Regions from separate parts of the Microbaculum mangrovi genome, predicted to be linked through region 2. Evidence: predicted binding sites of a transcription regulator. Region 2 holds the regulator's gene; each other region holds the start of a gene.
What was found. The regulator PhoB, encoded in region 2, activates phosphate uptake and scavenging genes when phosphate is short. The targets are predictions, from matches to a motif close to TGTCATNNANCTGTCAT.

Region 1 (5,533 bases), on a different contig from region 2:
GGTGCGGATTGCCTGGTCGTAGTCCTTCAGCGCCTGGTCCATCTTGCCGAGCTGGCGGTAGACCAGCGCCCGGTTGGCGTAGGCCTGGTGGAACTGCGGGTCGAGCTGGATGGCCTTGTCGAAATCGACGAGCGCCTCGTCGTAGCGCCCAGAGGCGCCGTAGGCGGTTCCGCGCACGTTGTAGGCGCTCGGATTGTTGGGCTCGCGCTTGATGACCTCGCTGAGCGAGGCGATGTTCACCGAGGCACCGGCGAAGGTGCCGGTATCGGCGGAGGCGAAGGTTTCGCTCGGCAGGGACTGGCAGGAGGCGGCCAGGAGGCCGATGCCCAGCACCGCGCCAGCCGTCGCAACCGCGCGTCTTGCCGAGAAGGAATAGGTCATGGATCGCGTAGCCGGCATGGATTCGGGGCGGAACCTGTTCCGCCTAGATGCCATTTGCGGCAGTTTTGGGATCGCTTGAGCGGGGTGGACGGGCACCCCGCGCGGTTTGCGTTGGTCCGGCGGCCGGCTCAGCGCTTGCGGCTACCGGCGATCAGGCCTTCGCGCTGGGCGCGCTTGCGGGCGAGCTTGCGGGCCCGGCGGATCGCCTCGGCCTTCTCGCGCGCCCTCTTCACGGACGGCTTCTCATAGAAATTCCGAAGCTTCATTTCGCGGAAAATACCCTCGCGCTGCATCTTCTTCTTGAGCGCCCTGAGAGCCTGATCCACGTTATTTTCGCGAACGATAACCTGCACGCGCGCACCCTTCCTGTGATCCGATACAGCTCGAAATGTCCGATTTCACTTTCGTCGGTCCACACCGGACCGGCAGAAGTTCCCGCGACCATTCCGGTCGAGAGTGAAAATCGGGCGGTCGATTAGCAGAAATCGACGTCCAAGTCTACTTCGAGAATATTAACCCGCGGGCATTTCGCCAAGCGGAAAAAGCCGGGTGACGTGCCCCATCTTGCGGCCCGGCCGGCTTTCGGCCTTGCCGTAGAGATGCAGGGCCGTGCCGGGCTGGGCGGCGATCGCCTGCCAGGCATCGGCGTCGGTGCCGATGAGATTGGTCATCTCGGCGTCGGCGAAACGGGCCGTCGAGGGTACCGGCCAACCGGCGACCGCGCGCATATGCGCCTCGAACTGGGACAGCGGGCAGGCCTCGATCGTCCAGTGGCCGGTGTTGTGCACGCGCGGCGCGATCTCGTTGACGAGCAGCGAGTCGCCCTGCGCCTGGCGCACAACGAACATCTCGACGGCGAGGACACCGACATGGCCGAGCGCCTCGGCGATGCTCCTGGCGACATCGACGGCCTCGTCGGCGATCTCGGGCGAGATGCGGGCGGGAACGCGGCTAACCCGCAGGATGCCGCCGTCGTGGCGGTTCTCGGCGACGTCATAGGCGGCGAACGTGCCGTCCTCCCCACGCGCGGCGACGACGGACACCTCGCAGACGAACGGCACCCGCGCCTCGAGCACGGCCGGGGCTTCGCCGATCGCGGCCCAGGCGGCGTCGGCGTCCTGCTGGCCCATGACGTTGGCCTGGCCCTTGCCGTCGTAGCCGAGCCGGCGCGTCTTCAGGATCGCCGGGGCGCCGAACTGCTCAACGGCGGCGCGGATGTCGTCGGGGCCGTCGATGCGGGCCCAGGCGGCGGTGCCGACGCCGAGGTCCTCGCACAGCCGCTTTTCCTCGAGCCGGTCCTGGCAGACGGCGAGCGAGCGACCGGAGGGGCGGGCGGCGACCAGTCCCGACAGGATCTCGATCGTTTCGGCGGGAACGTTCTCGAACTCGTAGGTGACGACGGAGCAGGCCGAGGCGAACGCCTCCAGCGCAGCCCTGTCGTCATAGGCGGCGACCGTGCGGGCGGCGGCGACGGCGAAGGCCGGGCTGTCCGGGTCGGGGCAGTAGACGTGGCAGGACATGCCGATGCGGGCGGCCGCCATCGCCAGCATGCGGCCGAGCTGGCCGCCACCGAAGATGCCGATGGTCGAGCCGGGCGGAAGCGGGGCGGGCGCAAGCGGGGCGGGGCGCGCGCTCACGCCTCGTCCCTCGGCCGGTCGGCGACCGACCCGGCCTGCGCCGCGCGCCAGGCGTCGAGCCGCGCGGCCAGGGCGGGGTCGGCGAGCGCCAGCACGGCTACGGCGAGCAGGGCGGCATTGGTGGCGCCGGCCTTGCCGATCGCCAGCGTGCCGACGGGAACGCCGGCCGGCATCTGCACGATCGACAAGAGGCTGTCCTGGCCGCTCAGCGCCTTCGATTCGACGGGCACGCCGAAGACGGGAAGCGGCGTCATCGCGGCGGCCATGCCGGGCAGGTGGGCGGCGCCGCCGGCGCCGGCGATGATCACCTTGAAGCCGGCCTCGCGCGCGCCTGAGGCGAAGTCGTAGAGCCGCTTCGGCGTGCGGTGGGCCGAGACGATGCGCGCGTCGTAGGCGACGCCGAGCGCATCCAGCGCCTCGGCGGCGGCGCGCATGGTCGCCCAGTCGGACTGGCTTCCCATGATGATGGCCACGGGTGGCGTATCGGCGGCCGGCGTATCGGCGGATGGCGTTTCGGCGGGTGGCGTTTCGGCCATCGCGGTTCTCCCGGAAAAACGGCGGATTATAGGGACGGCGCGGCCGGGTTCAAGCGTGTGTGAACGATAGCGCGCACGGACGTCGACGGCGGCATCCCGGGGAGGCGATATACGCACAACGGCGTACGCCATGCCCGTCGCGAACCATGGTTAATCCGCCGCCGATTCGGTTATATTGGCGCGTTAGCGGGGATTCGGAATGGAAACGAAACGCACCCGGCGCGCAAAGGCCGCCAAGGATACCGTCCGGCGGTCCGAGTCGCCGCGCCGACAGGCCCGGCGGTCCCCCGACGGCGCGCTCAAGGACATCGATGCGACCGATCTGAGCGATGACGTGCGCTCGATGGTGTTGCAGCTGGCGACCCGCGTCGACGCGCTGACCGGCGAACTCGACCTGGCGCGCCGCCGTGTCGCCGAACTGGAGACGCTGGCCGACGAGGACGCGCTGCTGCCGGTGCTGAACCGCGGTGGCTTCATGCGCGAGCTGAAACGGGCAATTGCCGTGGTCGACCGCTACGCGACGCCCGCGGCGCTGATCTGCCTCAATGTCGACGGTCTCAAGGCGATCAACGACGCCTACGGCCACGCGGCCGGCGACGCGGTGCTGCGCGAGGTCGTCGCGCGCGTGCGGTCGCGGCTCAGGGCGTCCGATATCGTCGGCCGGCTCGGGGGGCGGGAATTCGGCGCGATCCTGTGGACGGCCTCGGCCGAAGATGTCGAGCAGAAGGCAGACGCGCTGGCCGCGGCAATTGCCGGGACCCCGATTTCGGTCGTCGGCCATCAGGTGATCGTGGCGGTATCGGCGGGTGCGACCGCGCTCGCCGCGACGGATTCCGCCGAGACCGCGCTGGGCCGCGCCGACGAGGCCATGGACGGGGCCAGGCGCGGCGGGTCCTGAGCCTTCCGGAGAGCGGCGACGCCGGGCGGGCGCGGGCAACCGGGCGACGATCAGGCGATGATGTCGGGGGTCAGTCGGTCCTCGATGTGCGACATCCGGTCCTTGAGGAACAGCTTGCGTTTCTTCAGCCGCTTGATCTGCAGATTGTCGGCGGAACCGGACGCGTCCAGCGCGGCGATGGCGCTGTCTAGATCGCGATGTTCCTGTTGCAGGGCAACCAACTGGTCGCGCAAGGATTCTTCGTCCTCGTCACTCATCAAATGCAGGCCTCCGGGAACGGTCCGTTCCAGATAATACCATACCAGAAGCCCCCGGCCGGTCGCGCGCCGTCAAGGGCGGAATGCGAGTTATCCACGCCGTTCCGCGCGGTGCACCTTGCCGGACGGTTTCTGGGTGCCAATTTGTCGACAAGAAACGGTGCTTATGTCACACTCCAGTCATCCTTCATAGCGGCATAGGAGGTGCATATGACGGTCGCATCGCATTTGGCCGAACTCGTCGAAAAACACCGGGCGCTGGAGCGCTCAATCGAGGAGGAGATGTCCCGGCCACATGCCGACGATATCCGCGTAGCGGACATGAAGAAGAAGAAACTCAGACTTAAAGAAGAAATCGAGCGACTTCGTACGAGAAAGGTTTCCGTACACTGACCTCCCGCCGCCGACCGGCACGATGAAGACCGGTCGGGGTGTTCGAACCCGAGAGGATACGACGAAGCGCTCGCCGTAAGGCGGGCGCTTTTGTGTTTTCGGAAGGCTAGCCGGGGTAAGCGGCGCGGCATCGGCATGGATCCGTGCCGGCATCTCCTCCGCGCCGGCATCCCCCCGAGTCGGCATCCCCCCGAGTCGGCATCCCCCCGAGTCGGCATCCCTTCGGCGCCGACATCCCCTCCGCCCCGATATCCCTTCGGCGCCGGCATCCCGTCGACAATCCGGGGCAGGCCTTCGCCCCTGCGGTTCGCCCGGTTCAAATGCCGGCGTTTCTCGGGCAAGCTGTGTGAAGGCGATTCACCGCAAGGGTGAGTCCGTCCGCGGCGCAGAAGACGCCAAGGCGTTTGGGGGGGCGAACCTGATCCAGCTTCACTGGCATGAACTGGTCACGAATTTCGTGACGCTCTGGGTGATGCTCGACCCGCTCAGCACGGTCGGCTTCTTTCTGGCGCTGACGCCGGGCATGGTCGCGGCGCAACGGCGGGCGCTGGCCACGAAGGCGGTGCTGATTTCCGCCGGCGTGCTGCTGTTCTTCATCGCCGCCGGCCAGTTCCTGCTCAGCGCGCTGAACATCCCGCTCTATTCGTTCCAGATCGCCGGCGGCATCGTACTGTTCCTGTTCGCGCTCAACATGATCTTCGGCCACACCAAGCCGCAAGTGGTGGAGGCGTCGCCGGGGTCCGAGCCGGAGGAGTCGATCGCGGTGTTTCCCCTGGCGATCCCGGGGATCGCCGGGCCCGGCGCGATGCTCGTCGTCGTGCTGCTGACCGACAAGGAGCGCTATTCGTTCGGCGAGCAGGTCGATACCGTCGTCCTGCTGCTGGTCGTCCTGTTCCTGCTCTGGGTGGCGCTGATGCTCGCCAACCCGATCAGCAGAATCATCGGCGCGTCCGGCGCCAACGTGCTCGCCCGGGTCATGGGTCTGCTGCTTGCCGCCGTCGCCGCCAACAACGTGCTTCAGGCGGCGCGGGTCTATATCGCGACGGCGGCGGGCGGATAGGCGCCGGTCGGATATACGCCGGTCGGATATACGCCTCCGGGCCTGCCGAAACCGATCACCCCTGCCGCAGGGGATCACCCCTGCCGTAACGGATCACCCCTGCCGCAACGGATCACCATTGCCCGGCCGTCGCGCCGCCTTCCATCGGCAGGGCCGCGCCGTTGATGAAGCCGGCCTCGTGCGAGGCGAGGAACAGGACGGCGGCGGCGGCCTCCGCGACGGTGCCGATGCGTTTCAGCGGATAGGCGTCGGCCTGCTCGCGCATGCCGGCGTCCTCGTCGCCGTCGATGGCGAAGCCGGCGCGCGCCATGTCGGTCTCGACCACGCCGGGACACAGCGCGTTGACCCGGACGTCGGGGGCAAGCTCCATC
Region 2 (5,533 bases):
TCCGCGACCGGGTCGTCGCCGATCCCTCGATCATCGGCAAGACGATCGAGATGACGGTGCCCGTCTCCGATCCGTTCGATCAGCTCGAGAAGGGCGTGCTGTCGCGCTCGCTGCCGGAGAACCAGCGCAAGATCAACGACATGCAGATCGGCTGGTTCGACGCCCTGGCGGCGGAAGGCCGGATTACAATGCCGTTCAACTGGGGGCTGTTCTTCAATTCCGACAGCCGCTTCCCGGAACTCGCCGGCCTCGCCGGCGCGATCGTCGGATCGTTCTATGCCCTGATGGTCTGCTTCCTGATCTCCTTCCCGGTCGGCATCGCCGCGGCGGTCTATCTGGAGGAATTCGCGCCGAAGAACAAATGGACGGACCTGATCGAGGTGAACATCAACAACCTCGCGGCCGTGCCCTCCATCGTGTTCGGCCTGCTTGGCCTGGCGGTGTTCCTCAACTTCTTCGGACTGCCCCGCTCGGCGCCGCTGGTCGGCGGCATGGTGCTGTCGCTGATGACGCTGCCGACGATCATCATCGTCACGCGCGCCTCGCTCAAGGCGGTGCCGCCGTCGATCCGCGAGGGCGCGCTCGGCATGGGCGCCTCGCGCCACCAGGTGATCGCCCATCACGTCCTGCCACTCGCCCTGCCCGGCATCCTGACCGGCACGATCATCGGGCTCGCGCAGGCACTCGGCGAAACGGCGCCGCTACTGCTGATCGGCATGAACGCCTTCATCACCTCGCCTCCGGGCGGGCTCATGGACGCCTCCACCGCCCTGCCGACGCAGATCTTCATCTGGGCCGACAGTCCGGAACGCGGCTTCGTCGACCGCACGTCGGCAGCGATCCTGGTGCTGCTGGGCTTCCTCATCCTCATGAACATAACAGCCATCTTCCTGCGTCAGCGCCTCGAGCGGACGTGGTAGGGCAAGGAGCACGAGCATGACCGACGCTGCGACCGCAGAGACGCCGACGCCTGCCGGGACGATCGTCGTAGACGACCCGAACATGAACCCGATCCGCGTATCGGCGAACAACACCTGCGTGTTCTACGGCGCGAAACAGGCCCTGTTCGACGTCTCCATCGACATCGCCGAGCGCTCTGTGACCGCGCTGATCGGCCCGTCCGGCTGCGGCAAGTCGACCTTCCTGCGCTGCCTCAACCGGATGAACGACACCATCGAGAGCTGCCGTGTCACCGGCGAGATCACGCTTGACGGCCGCGACATCTACGACCCCTCGCTTGACGTAGTGGAGCTGCGCGCGCGCGTCGGCATGGTCTTCCAGAAGCCCAACCCGTTCCCCAAGTCGATCTACGAGAACATCGCCTACGGCCCGCGCATCCACGGCCTTGCCCGCGGCAAGACGGAAATGGACGCGATCGTGGAGACCAGCCTGCGCAAGGCCGGACTCTGGGAGGAGGTCAGGGACCGGCTCAACGAGCCGGGCACCGGTCTGTCCGGCGGCCAGCAGCAGCGCCTGTGCATCGCCCGCGCCATCGCCGTCAGCCCCGAAGTGATCCTGATGGACGAACCGTGCTCTGCGCTCGACCCGATCGCCACGGCCAAGGTCGAGGAGCTGATCGACGAGCTGAAGGAGAACTACTGCATCGTCATCGTGACGCACTCGATGCAGCAGGCCGCCCGCGTGTCGCAGCGCACCGCCTTCTTTCACCTCGGCATCCTCGTGGAGGTCGGCCCGACCGAGCACATCTTCACGAACCCGAGAGACCAGCGCACCCACGACTACATCACCGGCCGCTTCGGCTGATCCCACGGATGGCCACGGACGACAGGCCGAGGAGAATGAGATGACGGAACATATCGTTTCCTCCTACGACGAAGAGCTGAAGAACCTCGCCGTCAAACTGACGCAGATGGGCGGCCTCGCCGAGAAGCTGCTGACCGACTCGATCGTCGCGCTGCACACCAGCGACCAGGAATTGGCGCTGCGGACCATCGAGGCGGACGAACAGATCGACGAACTCGAGCACGAGGTCGAGGAGGCCGCGATCCTGATGATCGCCAAGCGCCAGCCGATGGCCGTCGACCTGCGCGAGATCATCGCCGCGATCAAGATATCGTCCGAGCTCGAGCGCATCGGCGACATGGCCAAGAACATCGCCAAGCGGGCGGTAGCGATCCAGTCGGAGATCATCGCGCAGCGGGCGATCCTCGGCATCGATCACATGAGCCGGATCGCCTCGGAACAGCTCAAGGATGTGCTCGACAGCTTCGCCCAGCGCGACGTCGACAAGGCGATGGCGGTGTGGCACCGCGATTCCGAGATCGACGCGATGTACACTTCGATCTTCCGGGAGCTCCTCACCTATATGATGGAGGACCCGCGCTCGATCACCTATTCGACGCACCTTTTGTTCGCGGCCAAGAACATCGAGCGGATCGGCGACCACGCGACCAATATCGCCGAGATGGTGTTCTACCTGGTGAAGGGCGAGCCGCTGCGCGAGCAGCGCCCGAAGGGGGACACGTCGAGCTACACGCCGGCGGACTATCCGCAGAGCGACGACTGAGGAACCGAAGGGCCGGACGATGAACGCCAAAGTTCTGATCGTCGAAGACGAAGAACCGTTGACGCTACTGATCCGCTACAACCTCGAATCCGAAGGATACGAGGTGGAGGCGGTTGCCCGGGGCGACGAGGCGGAGACGCGCATCCGCGAGGGCGCGCCCGACCTGGTGCTGCTCGACTGGATGCTGCCCGGGATCTCCGGCATCGAACTGTGCCGGCGCATCCGCTCGCGCCCGGAGACGACGGCGCTGCCGGTAATCATGCTGACGGCGCGCGGCGAGGAGACCGAGCGCATCCGCGGCCTGGCCACCGGCGCCGACGACTACGTGGTCAAGCCGTTCTCGATCCCCGAGCTGATGGCGCGGGTGAAGGCGCTCCTGCGCCGCGCCAAGCCGGAGCTGATCGCCACCGTGCTGCATGCAGGCGACATCGAGCTCAACCGCGATACCCACCGGGTGCGCCGGGCGGGCCGCGAGATCCATCTGGGGCCGACCGAGTTCAGGCTGCTCGAGTTCCTGATGCAGAGCCCGGGACGGGTGTTCACCCGCGAGCAGCTGCTGGACGGCGTGTGGGGCCGCGACGTCTATGTCGACGAGCGCACCGTGGACGTCCATGTCGGCCGGCTGCGCAAGGCGATCAACCGGGGCCGCAAGGCCGACCCGATCCGCACCGTGCGCGGCGCCGGCTACGCCTTCAACGAGCAGTTCGCCACCGCCAACTGACTTGTGCGCCCGCCCCGATCGCGGTTCCCTGTCCGGGTAACGCCGGAAAGGGAGCGGGGCCATGCGCGCGAGCAAGGTCGTTCACGTCGTCAGCTGCCATGCCGAGGGCGAGGTCGGCGACGTCATCGTCGGCGGCGTGGCGCCGCCGCCGGGCGATACCCTGTGGCAACAGTCGCGGTGGATCGCCCGCGACCAGGGGCTGCGCCGCTTCCTGCTCAACGAGCCGCGCGGCGGGGTGTTCCGTCATGTGAACCTGCTGGTGCCGGCAAAGGACGCGCGCGCGGCGATGGGCTTCATCATCATGGAGCCCGAGGACACGCCGCCCATGTCCGGTTCCAATGCCATCTGCGTGGCGACCGTGCTGCTCGAAACCGGCATCGTCGCCATGCGCGAGCCGACCACGACGATGACGCTGGAGGCGCCCGGCGGGCTCATCGAGATCACCGCCGACTGCAGGAACGGCAAGGCGGAGCGGATCGTCGTCCGCAACGTGCCCGCGTTCGCCGAGCGGCTGTCGACGCCGCTAGAGGTCGAGGGGCTGGGAACGCTGAACGTCGACACGGCCTATGGCGGCGACAGCTTCGTCGTCGTCGACGCCGACGCGCTCGGATTCACGATCGAGGCATCGGAAGCGCGCGACCTGGCCGCCGCCGGCATCGCCATCACCGATGCCGCCAACCAGCAGCTCGGCTTCCGTCATCCGGAAAACCCGGACTGGGCGCATCTCTCGTTCTGCCTGATCGCGGGATCGCTGCGCACCGAGGGAGGCGCCACCGTCTCGCGGCACGCCGTCGCGATCCAGCCCGGCAAGATCGACCGCTCGCCGACCGGCACCGCGGTTTCGGCGCGCATGGCGCTGCTGCGCGCGCGCGGCCTCATGGCGGCGGGCGACACCTTGATCGCGGAATCGATCATCGACTCCCGCTTCATCGGCAGGATCGTCGCCGACACCACGGTAGGCGAACATCCGGCGATCGTTCCTGAGATTTCGGGACGGGCGTGGATCACCGGGACGCATCAGCACATGCTGGACCCGGGAGACCCCTGGCCGAACGGCTATCGCCTCAGCGACACCTGGCCGGCCAGGACGGTGTAGACGTGAAAGCCCCTAGCCCGCCGACTTCGTCCGGCGCCTGTCGTTGGCCGGCTGATAGGCGACGCGGCAGTGATGCTCGCAATAGGGCACGCCGCTGCCCGAACGCCGGCCGCAGAAGTAGAAGTCCTCCTGGCCCGGATCGCCGATCGGCCATTTGCAGGTGTGCTCGTTCAGCTGCAGGATCGTGGCCCGTTCCTCGGGCGGAATGAACAATTCCTCGACCGGCGCGAGCACGCGCATCGGCACCACTTCGGCGTCGAGCTGCTGCTCTTCGACCACGTTCAGCTTCAAGGCAGTGTTGCCGATGACCCGTGTGGTGGGGCGCGGCGGCATCGACGGGCGACGCACCTTGCGCACCCGCGGCGCCGAAGGCCGCGAGGTCTTGGTGCGGCCGGACAGTCCCAGCCGGTGCACCTTGCCGATCACCGCATTGCGTGTCACTCCACCGAGCTCGGCCGCGATCTGACTGGCACTCAGTCCATCGGTCCAGAGCTTCTTCAGGAGCTCGACACGTTCATCAGTCCAAGACATCCGCCGCTCCATGCTTGGGTTGCGGACAGACTCCGAGTCCTCACCGGAATCGCCTACTTGCGATCCGACTTTCCCACTAAATCTGGGTGACTAGACTGGTCCGCCGCACGAAATGTCGTACTCAATGAGTGCAAGCTACAATACCGGCGGACTCGCCGTAAACCCCGCATAAACCTTTCCTCAACGATTTCCCCAGGAAGGCGCGCAAGTGAGTCGCGAATGCAACACCTGAGCCGACTATCCGTGGATCGCGCGCCATTGCGCCGGCGTCGGGATCCGGGAGAAAATGGCATATGTTGTTCGTGAAAATCGCCGCCTGGCTCGCCGTCGGCTACGCCGCGCTCGTCGCGGTCACCTATTTTGCGCAGACGTCCCTCCTGTTCCCGACAAGCCTCGCCGGCGGCGCGCCCGACGTGCTGCCGGACGGCGGCGAGATGACGACGACGCGAATGGCGGACGGCATCGACGTCGCCGTCGTGCGGATCGCGGCGCGCAAGCCCGACGGTCCGCGTCCGCTTGTCCTCGGCTTCGGCGGCAATGCCTGGAACGCCGCGGCGGTCGCGCAGACGCTGCACTGGCTGTATCCGGCCAACGAGGTGATGGCCGTCTATTATCGCGGCTATCCGCCGAGCGGCGGACGCCCGAGCGCGAAGAAACT
Region 3 (5,533 bases), on a different contig from region 2:
GAGCCGCCGGAGGCGAAGGCGTCGTCGAGCCAGAAGTCGTGCGCCTGCGACAGGCCGTTGGCGATGTCGGAGAAGGTCGCCGTGCCCTTGTCGGCGGCGACGACGAGATAAGGGTCGTCGCCGTCGTGGCGCACCGTCAGCGCGGGCGCGACGATGGCGCCCTCGACCAGGTTGTCGGTGAGATCGAGCAGGCTGCCGACGAAGACCTTGTAGCAGGCGATGCCCTCCGCCAGCATCGCCTCGCGGTTGCCGACGGGCAGGTGCTTGGGCACGAAGCCGCCCTTGGCGCCGACCGGCACGATGACGGCGTTCTTGACCTGCTGCGCCTTGACGAGACCGAGCACCTCGGTGCGGAAGTCCTGCGGCCGGTCGGACCAGCGCAGGCCGCCGCGGGCGATCTCGCCGAAACGCAGATGCACGCCCTCGACGCGCGGGCTGTAGACGAAGATCTCCATGTGCGGGCGCGGCTCGGGCAGGTCGTCGATCTGCCGGCTGGACAGCTTGATGGAGAAGGCCTCGCGCGTCTCGCCATGGGTGTCGGTCTGGTAGAAGTTGGTGCGCAGCGTCGCGCGGATGAGATTGACGAAGCAGCGCACGATGCGGTCCTCGTCGAGGCTGGGAACGGCCTCGAGCGCGGCCTCGATCTTGTCGACGAGCGCCTGTTCGGCGGCCAGTCTTTCCGTCCGGTCGGTGACCTGCGGGGAGAAGCGGGCATGAAACACGTCGACCAGCAGACCGGCGATGTCGGCGTGATGCTGCAGCGTCTGCCACATGTAGTCCTGGGAGTAGGGGATGCGGGCCTGGCGCAGATAGCGCGAATAGGCGCGCAGCGTGGCGATGTCGCGCCAGGCGAGGCAGGCCTTGACGATCAAGGCGTTGTAGCCGTCGTTCTCGGCCTGGCCGAGGGCCACGGCGAGGAAGCCGTCGGCCAGACGCCCGTTGAGACGGTCGAGGTCGATCGCCGCCCCGTCGGCGCGTTCCAGCACCATGTCGTGCATCCAGATGTCGGCGACGGCGTCGGTGTCCGGCCGGGCGATGCGGTAGGTGCGCTCGCTGATGACCTTGAAGCCCATGTTCTCCAGGATCGGCACGCGCTCCGACAGCGGCACCGGGCTGTCGAGCCGGAACAGCTTGAGGCCGAGCCGGTCGGGACGGTCGGCGTCCGGCCGGTGGAAGTCGATCAGCAGGCGGCGCTCGCCGACCAGCCGCTCGACGACGGAAATGTCGTGCACCGCCACCTCGGCGGAGTAGGCGGCCTGGTAGCCGCCGGTGAAGGCGTCCTTGTAGCGGTGGTATAGCTCGGCGGCGTGGAAGACGTCGTGAGCGTCGTCGAGCGCCTCCTTCAGATTGTCCGACCAGATGCGGATCAGGCCGGCGATCTCCGCCTCCAGCGCGGCCTGGTCCGGCGTCGGGGCGGTGCCCTCGTAGCGGCCGATGATGAAATGGACGCGGGTCAGCACGCCTTCCGGATAGAAGGGATAGAAGGCCGACACGCGCCCCTCGAAGGCGCGCGCCAGCAGGTCGCCGATCGCCAGGCGGACGCGGGTGTTGTAGCGGTCGCGCGGGACGTAGACGAGCGCGGAGACGAACCGGTCGAACTTGTCGGCCCGGTAGAGGACGCGGATGCGCGGGCGCTCGCCGAGCTGGAGGATCGCCAGCGACCATTCGTACAGCGTCTCGATATCGATCTGGAACAGCTCGTCGCGCGGGAACGTCTCCAGCACGTTCGTCAGCGCCTTGCCGTTGTGGCTCTCCGGCTCGAAGCCGGTCTTGCGCATGACCAGGTCGACCTTGTGCCGGAGATAGGGGATGGAGCGGATGCCGCGGTTGTAGGCGGTCGAGGTGAACAGGCCGATGAGGCGCAGCTCGCCGGTCAGGGCGCCCTCGTCGTCGAAGGTCTTGACGCCGACATAGTCCATGTGGACGCGGCGATGGACGAGCGACTTGACGTTGGCCTTGGTGACGATCAGCGGCACGGGCTGCATCAGGAAGTCGCGCAGCTCCGGCGTGTAGGTGACCCATTCGCGGCCGCGCCGCAGGACCATCACGCCGGGATCGCGCAGGATGCCGAAGCCGGCGCCCTCGTCGCGCGCGACGCGCTCGAGCCGGCCCTCCTCGACGCCGCCGACGAAGGCGTACTCGCGCAGGCCCAGGAGCGTGAAGTTGTTGTCGGCGATCCAGTCGAGGAACTGCACGGCCTCGGCGATCTCGTCGGCGGGAATCGGCGGCGGGTTGGAGCGGTAGACCTCGATCTCCTGCTTGAGCCGGGCGAGCATCGGCTGCCAGTCGCGCACGACGATGCGCACGGCGTCGTCGACCCGGCCCAGCGCGGCGGCCAGCTCGCGCCGCTCGAGATCGGAATCGATGCGGTCGACATGGATCTGGATGACGCTCTCGCGCAACACCTCTGCCTGGGAGGACGGCCGCTCGATGCCATGGAATTTCTTGCGCTTGCCCCGGCCGTCGCGCTCGACGCACACGATGGGATGCAGCACGAGGCGGACCTCGTAGCTGCGGTCCTGCAGCTCCGCCATCGCCGAATCGAGCAGGAACGGCATGTTGTCGTTGACGATCTCGACGACGGTGACCGAGTTGAGCGGCGACTCCGGCGCGGGATCGATCGGATCCGGATCGAAGACGTGGATCTTGTGCTTGCCGGGCTGCCGTGTCGCGGTGAAGTCCCACGCGCCTTCGGCCAGAAGCGCCAGTTCACCGGGCGAATAGATCGCCAGATCCTCGTAGGCGGCGTCGGAATACAGGCAGTCCGTGAAAGCGCCGAGCGCCGACTTGCGGGCGGCGCCGGGAAGCGCCTTCAGGGTCGCCTCGATCAGCGCACGCCTTCTGTCCTGGTCGCGTTGGAGCATTGCGTTTCCTCGTATTCCGTTTTCCGTTCTTGCGACTCACGGCTTGCCCGGAAGTGTTCGACAGATTGACGACGGTGTCGAGACATCGGTTATCGGGCTGCGGTTACCGGGCTGCGGATTCCGGGCGCGGCTGTGCTAGCGTTGCGTCCTTGGACCCGAAACGCGCAACAGCCGGAGGACATGAATGTCGGAAGACCGCGTGATCGCGCTCGATCTCGAACAGGAAGACGATCTCACCGATCGCCAGAAGGCCTATTTCGACAAGTGCATGGAAAAGCTTGGCATGGTGCCGAACGTGTTGAAGGCCTACGCGTTCAATCCGGTCAAGCTCGACGCCTTCACGGCGATGTACAACGATCTGATGCTCGGCGACTCCGGGCTGTCGAAGCTGGAACGCGAGATGATCGCCGTCGTCTGTTCCAGCGTTAACCACTGTTTCTACTGCCTGACCGCCCACGGGCAGGCGGTGCGCCAGTACTCCGGCGACCCGGCGCTCGGCGAGACGATGGTGATGAACTACCGCGCCGCCGATCTGACGAGCAAGCAACGGGCGATGCTCGATTTCGCCTGGAAGCTGACGGAAACGCCGTGGGCGATCGACGAGCCGGACCGCCAGGCGCTGCGCGATGTCGGCTTCAGCGACCGGGACATCTGGGACATCGCCTCGGTGGCGGCGTTCTTCAACATGACCAACCGGGTGGCGACGGCGACCGACATGCGGCCCAACCCCGAGTATCACGGACAGAACCGGCAATCGTGAAACAAATGAATCGATGACCATCGGCCGCGGTAACGGCATCGCAATGAAATTTCCGTATGAAACCTTCCACAGTGAGGTGCGTTAAACCAGATATCGCATGTGGATTGACGCACGTTGTCGGATGTTCCATCTTTGTTCCTATGACCGCGCCCATTAGTGTCGTCGATTGCGAACCTGCCGTGCCGAGCGTGCTCGACGGGATTTCGTTTGCCTCGGAGTTCCGTCACTGGACGGGAGAGAGCGGGCGCCGCTATCTGACGCGGGCCTTCCCGCTCGACGTGGCGGCGGAGTTTCCCGGCGCGCCGGTGATCCTCGCCGCCGTGCATCCCGACGGTCGCAGGGAGGCGGTGTGGATCGGCCTCTCGGTTGGCCGGCGCTTCGATGATGCGCTGGCGGCGGCGCGCGCTGCTGGGGCAAGCGAGGCGCACGTGCATCTGGTGACGATCGGCGCGGTGGATCGGGTCAAGGCGCTGCGCGACCTGCGCGCGGCAATCGGGCCGCGTCCGGCGGACCGCGACGGCGCGCGCAACCGCGATCGCCAGGGCGTCGCGGCCTGACTTTTGGCCCCTGACTTTTGGCCCCTGACTTTGGACCGCCTGATTTTGGGCTGGCTGATTTTGGGCTGGCCGACTTCCCGAACAGACTGACTTTCTGAACAGGTCTATTTTCTCAGCAGGTCGCGGGGACGGCTCCGCTGGCTAGACGGATTCCGTCAGGGCCCGGCCGAGAACGGCGAGCCGCTGGTCGACCACGCCGATCTCGTCCATGTGGTCGAGGGTGGCCCGCACGTAGTCGACATTGGGGCCGGACATGCCGTGCCCCTGTCTGACCAGCTCGACCTGGCGCTGGACGGGCAGCGCGCCCGCGTATTGCTGATGGGCGCGGTCGACGACGTAGCACAGCGCCGGCGCGGCGCGTCGGCTGCCGTCGAGAAGCTCGATCTGGCGGGTGACCTCCCGATAGACCATCGTCACCTGCTCGCGGGCGCGCAGATAGGCGACGACCTCCTCGCGGGCCTGTGGCGCGACGCGGAAGGCGACGCCGAGGCAGGCGCCGCCGCGGTCCAGGCCGAGCACGAGGCCGGGCCTGTCCGGCGTGCCGCGATGGACATGGCTGTAGACGCAGAGCGAGCGGTGCAGGCCGCGCAGGCGGGCGGGCACCCGCTCGACATGGTCGAAACCGGGCCGCCACATCAGCGAGCCGTAGCCAAATACCCAGAAGTCGCTCATAGTCCGGTCACTCGAAACAGTCCGTCGTCCGACGCCGTGCCGATTCGGGGCACCCGATGGAGGGTCCCATCCGGGACGTCCTTTCGGGGGCGATGCGGGCGGTTGCCCTACCAGCGCCGCGATCGGTTGGCAATGTTCGGGTCCAGATCCCGCCGCAATCCCGTTTTTTACCGACCGGTACGATACGCCCATGACTGAGCCAGACTCCGCCCCGGCCTCTCCCGACAGCCCCGGATCCGGGAAACTCGGCCGACCGCCGCGCTTTCTCGTGCTGGTGGCTCTCGCCGTCGTCGTCGTGGCGGCGGGCTGGAGCGCCGTCTGGTATTTCGGCACGCAGAAGGCGGACGCGATGATAACGGCCTGGCTCGCCGAAGAGGCGGCCAGGGGACGGACCTACGCCTGCGGCGAAAGACGCGTCGGCGGCTATCCGTTCCGCGTCGAGGTGCGCTGTTCGGAGCCGAGCGTCGACATCGCCGACGCCAAGCCGCATGTCCGCGCGACCGCGAGCGGGTTCCGGGCCGTGGCGCAGGTGTGGAACCTCACCCACGTGATCTACGAGATCGACGGACCGGTCCGCATCGAGGGCGGCAACAAGCGGCGGCCGGCCTTCGCCGTCGATACCAACTGGACGCTGCTGCAGGGCTCGCTGCGCGCGCCAGGCGGGCAGATCGTGCGCGGGG
Region 4 (5,533 bases), on a different contig from region 2:
CGAGTCCGGATCCCCCGCCGCCTGTGTCGACGCGAGCAGGCCGCACAGCAGCGTGCTTCCCGTTCGCGGCGTGCCGCAGAGGATATATGCGTCGTACATGGTACGGGTTCCGCTCGTCGTTGAAAAAAATCGGCCGCAGCCTAGAGAACTTCGTCCATCAGCCAATAGGCGACATAGGCCCCGCGCAGATAAAGCGGTCTCAGGCCCGGCAACGGAAAGCGCGGCAGGGGCTGGCCGGCCGCCGCCGGCACGATCTCGTGGTCGGGCCTGTCGCGAACCGCGAGCCGCGCCGCAGCCCGGCCCGACCAGGTTCCCATCGCGACGCCATTGCCGTGATAGCCCAGCGCGTGGATGACGCTGCCGTCGTCGGGCAACCGGGCGACGTGGGGCACGAGATCGGCCGTCATGCACACGAAGCCGCGCCAGAAATGGCTGATTTCGACATCGGCCCAGGCGGGAAACATGCGCACGAGCCGCTTGCGCATGTCGTCCTGCATCCGCTCCGTTCCGTCGGGAGCCGCAGACACGCCGCCGCGCGCGCCGAGCAGGAAACGCCCGTCCGGCAGCAAACGGAAATAGTGCAGCAGATTGCGGCTGTCATACGCCATCGTATGCGTCGTCCAGCCCTGCGCCTCGCGCTCGGCCTCCGTCAACGGCCGCGTGGTAATGACGTTCGACAGGGCGGGCAGCACGCGTCCGGCGAGGCCGGGATGCAGATCCTCTGCCGTGTAGCCGTTGGTGGCGACGATCACCGTCTTCGCCCGCAGACGCCCGCCCGGCGTCGACAGCACGTGCCAGCCGTCCGTCTTCTGCCACGCCTCGACCGGGCTTTGGCCGTGCACCCTGGCGCCACGATTCACCGTCGCGGCGGCAAGGCCGCGGGCGTATTTCATCGGATGCAGGCCGAAACCGAGCGGAAGGTGCAGCGCTGCTTCCGCCCCCTCCATCACCATGCCGGCCTGTCGCAGCTCGGCCTTCCGATAGAGCGTGCAGTCGAGGCCGTATACCTCGCGGATGTGCGAGACGGTGGCTTCAAGCTCCCGCAACGCGCCCTTGTCATGGGCGACTTCGATGTCGCCGTCGCCGATCGCCTCGATGTCGAAGCCTTCGCTTTCGGACAGGTCCCGAACGAGCGCGATCGCCTCGCGCTGGGCGGCGGAGAACCGTCGCGCCTCGGCGTCGCCATGGCGCTTCACCAGCGTCGAATGCGACACCTTGGTCCCACCCAGACAGCAGAACCCGCCGTTTCGGCCCGACGCGCCCCAACCCGGATGCGCCTTTTCCAGAACGCGCACATCGACGCCATGGTCGCGGGCCAGATGCAGCGCCGCCGACAGGCCCGTGTATCCCGCCCCGATGACGGCCACCTCGCAGGTTTCGTCGCCCGACAGAGCGGGCGTGTCGACCGTCAGCGGCTCGGCGGTCGCATCCCAGTAGCTGCCGACGGGACGGGACGGATCGAAGGCCGCCGGATGATAGATGTGCTGTGCCAAAACGCGCGCTCCCGATCAATTCGGCGACGGTCGGTCTGATGCGACCCGAAAGGCCGTCACGTCAAGCGCATTTTGCACAGGCAACTGCCTCGAAAAACCCCATGAATCCTTTGCGTTGCGGGGCCTGGGGATTGTCATCGAACCGACAACCAAGCGCAAAACAGCCGTCATGTACGACCGCTAAGCCTCGTCCGCAGTTCACAGTCTGGATCATAGACAAACCAGCGGGGTAATCGTCATGGCGACAGTCGTGGTCGAAGGGCTTTCGAAGACGTTTCGCGGTGGCAAGCGCGCGCTGAAGGACGTTTCCGTTTCGGTCGATCGTGGCGAGATGGTCGCCCTGATCGGCGCATCCGGATCCGGCAAGTCGACGCTCATCCGCCATGTCGCCGGCCTCGTGCAGGCGGACCGGAATGACGGCTGCAAGGTCATGGTCGGAGACCGGCCCGTGCAGACAGACGGCCGCCTGACAACCGATGCGCGCGACATCCGCCGCGACATCGGCGTCATCTTCCAGCAGTTCAATCTCGTCGGCCGGCTTTCGGTGCTGACCAACGTGCTGACCGGCGTGCTGGGTCGCGTACCGGCCGTGCGCGGCACCCTCGGCCTGTTCAGCCGCGACGAGAAGATCGTCGCCATGCAGGCGCTCGCCCGTGTCGGCATTGCCGAGACCGCGCGTCAGCGCGCCTCCACCCTGTCAGGCGGCCAGCAGCAGCGTGCCGCGATCGCCCGCGCGATGGTTCAGGGCGCGCAGATCGTGCTTGCCGACGAGCCGATCGCCTCGCTCGATCCGGCCTCCGCCAAGCGCGTCATGGAGGCTCTGTCGGAAATCAACCGCAACGACGGCATCACCGTCGTCGTGTCGCTGCACCAGGTCGAATACGCCCGCCGCTACTGCCCGCGCACCGTAGCGCTGCGCGACGGCGAGGTCGCATATGACGGGCCGAGCGAGGCCCTCACGCATGATTTTCTGCGCGAGCTCTATGGCGATGCCAGCGAGGAACTCGTGCTCCCAGACGTCCCGGAAAGGGCTCCCCGGCCGCAGATCGCGCTGCAGCCGGCCGTCGCCTTCGCCGGCGCGTGACCGCCTGACCAGTCCAGACGGTCCCAATCCCAGTTCATACGGAGGACTCCATGAACGCTGTCGTTAAGGGCCTTGCCGCCGCGGCGATTTCCGCCTCGCTGCTGGGCGCCGCCCATGCTGAGACGGCCGAAATCAATTTCGGCATCATCTCGACCGAATCCACCCAGAACCTGAAGACCCAGTGGGAACCGTTCCTCGCCGCCATGGAGGCCCAGACCGGCCTCAAGGTGAAGCCGTTCTTCGCCTCGGACTATGCCGGCATCATCGAGGGCATGCGCTTCGGCAAGGTGCACGTCGCCTGGTACGGCAACAAGTCGGCCATGGAAGCGGTCGACCGCTCCGACGGCGAGGTCTTCGCCCAGTCGGTCGATGTATCCGGCAATCCGGGCTACTGGTCGTTGCTGCTGGCGCCGGTCGACTCGCCGATCAATTCGCTGGACGACGTGCTGAAGTGCGACGCCTCGCTGAACTTCGGCATCGGCGACCCGAACTCGACATCGGGCTTCCTCGTCCCCACCACCTTCATCTTCGCCAAGAACGGCGTCGACCCGAAGAAATGCTTCAAGACGGTCCGTAACGCCAACCACGAAACCAATGCGATGGCGGTGGCCAACAATCAGGTCGACGTCGCCACCAACAACACCGAGAACCTTGCCCGCATCGAGGAGAACAATCCCGAGGCGTTCAAGAACATCAAGGTCGTCTGGAAGTCTCCGCTGATCCCGTCCGATCCGCTGGTCTGGCGCAAGGACCTGGATCAGGCCGCCAAGGACAAGATCTACACCTTCATGATGTCCTACGGCCGTCTCGGGGCCCCCGACGAGGTCGCCAAGGCGCGCGAGGTGCTCGCCGGCCTGAAGTGGGCGCCGTTCAAGCCGTCCTCCGACGCCCAGCTCTATCCGATCCGGATCATGGAGATCACCAAGCAGGAGTTCCAGGTCCAGGCGGACGACAAGATGGCCGCCGACGAAAAGGCCAAGGCGCTCGAAGAGCTGAAGGCGGAGAAGACCAAGTACGAAGGCCTGATGGCCAAGGTCCCGCAGGCCTGATCGGCCGCCCCCCTCACAAGGCGGCGCCGGCAACCTGACCGGCGTCGCCTCTTTTCGTGGAAAGACCGCTCGCGAGACGCCCGATGACATCAGTCTCCCCGATAACACCTGGCCCGATGACACCAGCAACGCCCGCCGCGCCCCGCCCGGTCGAACTGCCCCGCGCGTCTTTCGGCGACATGCTTTACCGGCTGCTGGTCTGGGGCGGTCTCGCCCTGGTGCTGGCATGGAGCTGGGGCCCGGCCGAAATGTTCCGGCTGGTGAACCTGTTCACCGATGCCAGCAACATGGCGGACTACGCCTCGGGCTTCCTGTCGCCGAATTTCCGCGACTGGGAATACTACGTCACCGAGATGATCCTGACCGTGCAGATCGCCATCTGGGGCACGGTGCTGGCGATCGTCTTCGGCATTCCCTTCGCACTCCTGTCGTCCAACAACATCGCCCCGGCCTGGGTTGTCCAGCCGGTGCGCCGGCTGATGGACGCCTGCCGGGCGATCAACGAGATCGTCTTCGCGGTGCTGTTCGTCGTCGCCGTCGGCCTCGGCCCGTTCGCCGGTGTCATGGCGCTGTTCATCCACAACATGGGCGTCGTCTCCAAGCTGTTTTCCGAGGCCGTCGAGGCGATCGACCCGCGCCCCGTGGAAGGCATCCGCGCGACCGGCGCGACCCGGCTGCAGGAGGTCATCTACGGCGTCCTGCCGCAGGTGCTTCCGCTCTGGATCTCCTTTTCGCTCTACCGTTTCGAGACCAACGTGCGCTCCGCCACGGTGCTCGGCATCGTCGGCGCCGGCGGCATCGGCCAGATCATGTTCGAGTCGATCCGCGGCTTCTACTACGCCGAGACCGCCGCGATCCTGATCATCGTGGTGATCACCGTGTCGATCATCGACATCGTGTCGCAGCGCCTCAGAAAGCTGGTGATCTGAGACCATCATGCACGACACGATCCTAACCAACGCCCGCCTCGTCCTTCCCGGCGAGGTCGCCGCCGGCAGCCTGTCCATCGCCGACGGGACGATCCGCTCCGTCGATCCCGGCACCACGTCCCTCGCCGCCGCCGAGAACCTCGAGGGCGACTACCTGATCCCCGGTCTGGTCGAGTTGCATACCGACCACCTGGAATGCCACTTCTCGCCGCGTCCGGGCGTCGCCTGGAACCCGATCGCCGCCGTGCAGTCGCACGACGCGCAGATCGCCGCCTCCGGCATCACCACGGTGCTCGACGCGCTGCGTGTCGGCTCCGACAACGACAAGAGCGACGCGGCCAGCCATATGCACACGCTCGCCGACGCGATCACGGCGGCCGGCAGGGCGGGCCGGCTGCGCGCCGAACATTTCCTGCATCTTCGCTGCGAGATCGCCTCGCCGAACGTGGTGCCGGAAGCCGAGCCGTTTCTCGACCATCCGGCCCTGAAGCTCGTCTCGGTGATGGACCACACGCCGGGCCAGCGCCAGTTCGTCAGCCTCGACAAGTTCCGCGAGTACTACAAGGGCAAGGTCGGCATGTCGGACGCCGAGCTGGACGCCTTCATCGCCGAACGCCACGCCCTGCACGAGCGCCACGCCGCGCCGAACCGCGCCTCGCTCTACCAGCAGTGCCGGAATTCCGAGATCGTCCTGGCCAGCCATGACGACGCGACCGAAGCCCATGTCGTCGAGGCGATCGAGGCCGGCGTCGTGCTGTCGGAGTTCCCGACCACGGTCGAGGCCGCCGGCGCGGCCCATCGCGCCGGTCTGGCCGTGCTGATGGGGGCGCCCAACATCGTGCGCGGCGGCTCGCATTCGGGTAACGTGTCCGCCATCGACCTTGCCGAACAAGGCCTCCTCGACGTGCTGTCCTCGGACTACATCCCTTTCAGCCTGCTGCATGCCGCCTTCGTGCTGCCGCGCAGGGTCGACTCGAT

Region 1: the regulator PhoB is predicted to act here: its motif matches at 3,877-3,893, upstream of ACSF9G_RS04900 (YdcH family protein).
Region 3: the regulator PhoB is predicted to act here: its motif matches at 2,922-2,938, upstream of ACSF9G_RS19995 (NAD-glutamate dehydrogenase).
Region 4: the regulator PhoB is predicted to act here: its motif matches at 1,626-1,642, upstream of phnC (phosphonate ABC transporter ATP-binding protein).

The regions. Positions count from the first base shown of each region.
Region 1 covers NZ_JBPODT010000001.1:1,014,896-1,020,428, reverse strand. Annotated here, with positions in the region: gene ACSF9G_RS04930 (tetratricopeptide repeat protein) at 1-381, opposite strand, end outside; gene rpsU (30S ribosomal protein S21) at 510-734, opposite strand; gene ACSF9G_RS04920 (5-(carboxyamino)imidazole ribonucleotide synthase) at 894-2,018, opposite strand; gene purE (5-(carboxyamino)imidazole ribonucleotide mutase) at 2,015-2,554, opposite strand; gene ACSF9G_RS04910 (GGDEF domain-containing protein) at 2,754-3,452, shown strand; gene ACSF9G_RS04905 (YdcH family protein) at 3,503-3,709, opposite strand; gene ACSF9G_RS04900 (YdcH family protein) at 3,920-4,102, shown strand; gene ACSF9G_RS04895 (MarC family protein) at 4,449-5,162, shown strand; gene ACSF9G_RS04890 (SDR family NAD(P)-dependent oxidoreductase) at 5,275-5,533, opposite strand, start outside.
Region 2 covers NZ_JBPODT010000003.1:120,944-126,476, reverse strand. Annotated here, with positions in the region: gene pstA (phosphate ABC transporter permease PstA) at 1-920, shown strand, start outside; gene pstB (phosphate ABC transporter ATP-binding protein PstB) at 1,003-1,764, shown strand; gene phoU (phosphate signaling complex protein PhoU) at 1,805-2,527, shown strand; gene phoB (phosphate regulon transcriptional regulator PhoB) at 2,547-3,248, shown strand; gene ACSF9G_RS13300 (trans-3-hydroxy-L-proline dehydratase) at 3,310-4,344, shown strand; gene ACSF9G_RS13295 (GcrA family cell cycle regulator) at 4,357-4,875, opposite strand; gene ACSF9G_RS13290 (alpha/beta hydrolase) at 5,169-5,533, shown strand, end outside.
Region 3 covers NZ_JBPODT010000004.1:687,575-693,107, forward strand. Annotated here, with positions in the region: gene ACSF9G_RS19995 (NAD-glutamate dehydrogenase) at 1-2,864, opposite strand, end outside; gene ACSF9G_RS20000 (peroxidase-related enzyme) at 3,049-3,624, shown strand; gene ACSF9G_RS20005 (hypothetical protein) at 3,804-4,181, shown strand; gene ACSF9G_RS20010 (gamma-glutamylcyclotransferase) at 4,323-4,853, opposite strand; gene ACSF9G_RS20015 (DUF2125 domain-containing protein) at 5,044-5,533, shown strand, end outside.
Region 4 covers NZ_JBPODT010000001.1:635,822-641,354, forward strand. Annotated here, with positions in the region: gene ACSF9G_RS03025 (Stf0 family sulfotransferase) at 1-99, opposite strand, end outside; gene ACSF9G_RS03030 (NAD(P)/FAD-dependent oxidoreductase) at 141-1,493, opposite strand; gene phnC (phosphonate ABC transporter ATP-binding protein) at 1,732-2,577, shown strand; gene phnD (phosphonate ABC transporter substrate-binding protein) at 2,628-3,626, shown strand; gene phnE (phosphonate ABC transporter, permease protein PhnE) at 3,710-4,555, shown strand; gene ACSF9G_RS03050 (alpha-D-ribose 1-methylphosphonate 5-triphosphate diphosphatase) at 4,563-5,533, shown strand, end outside.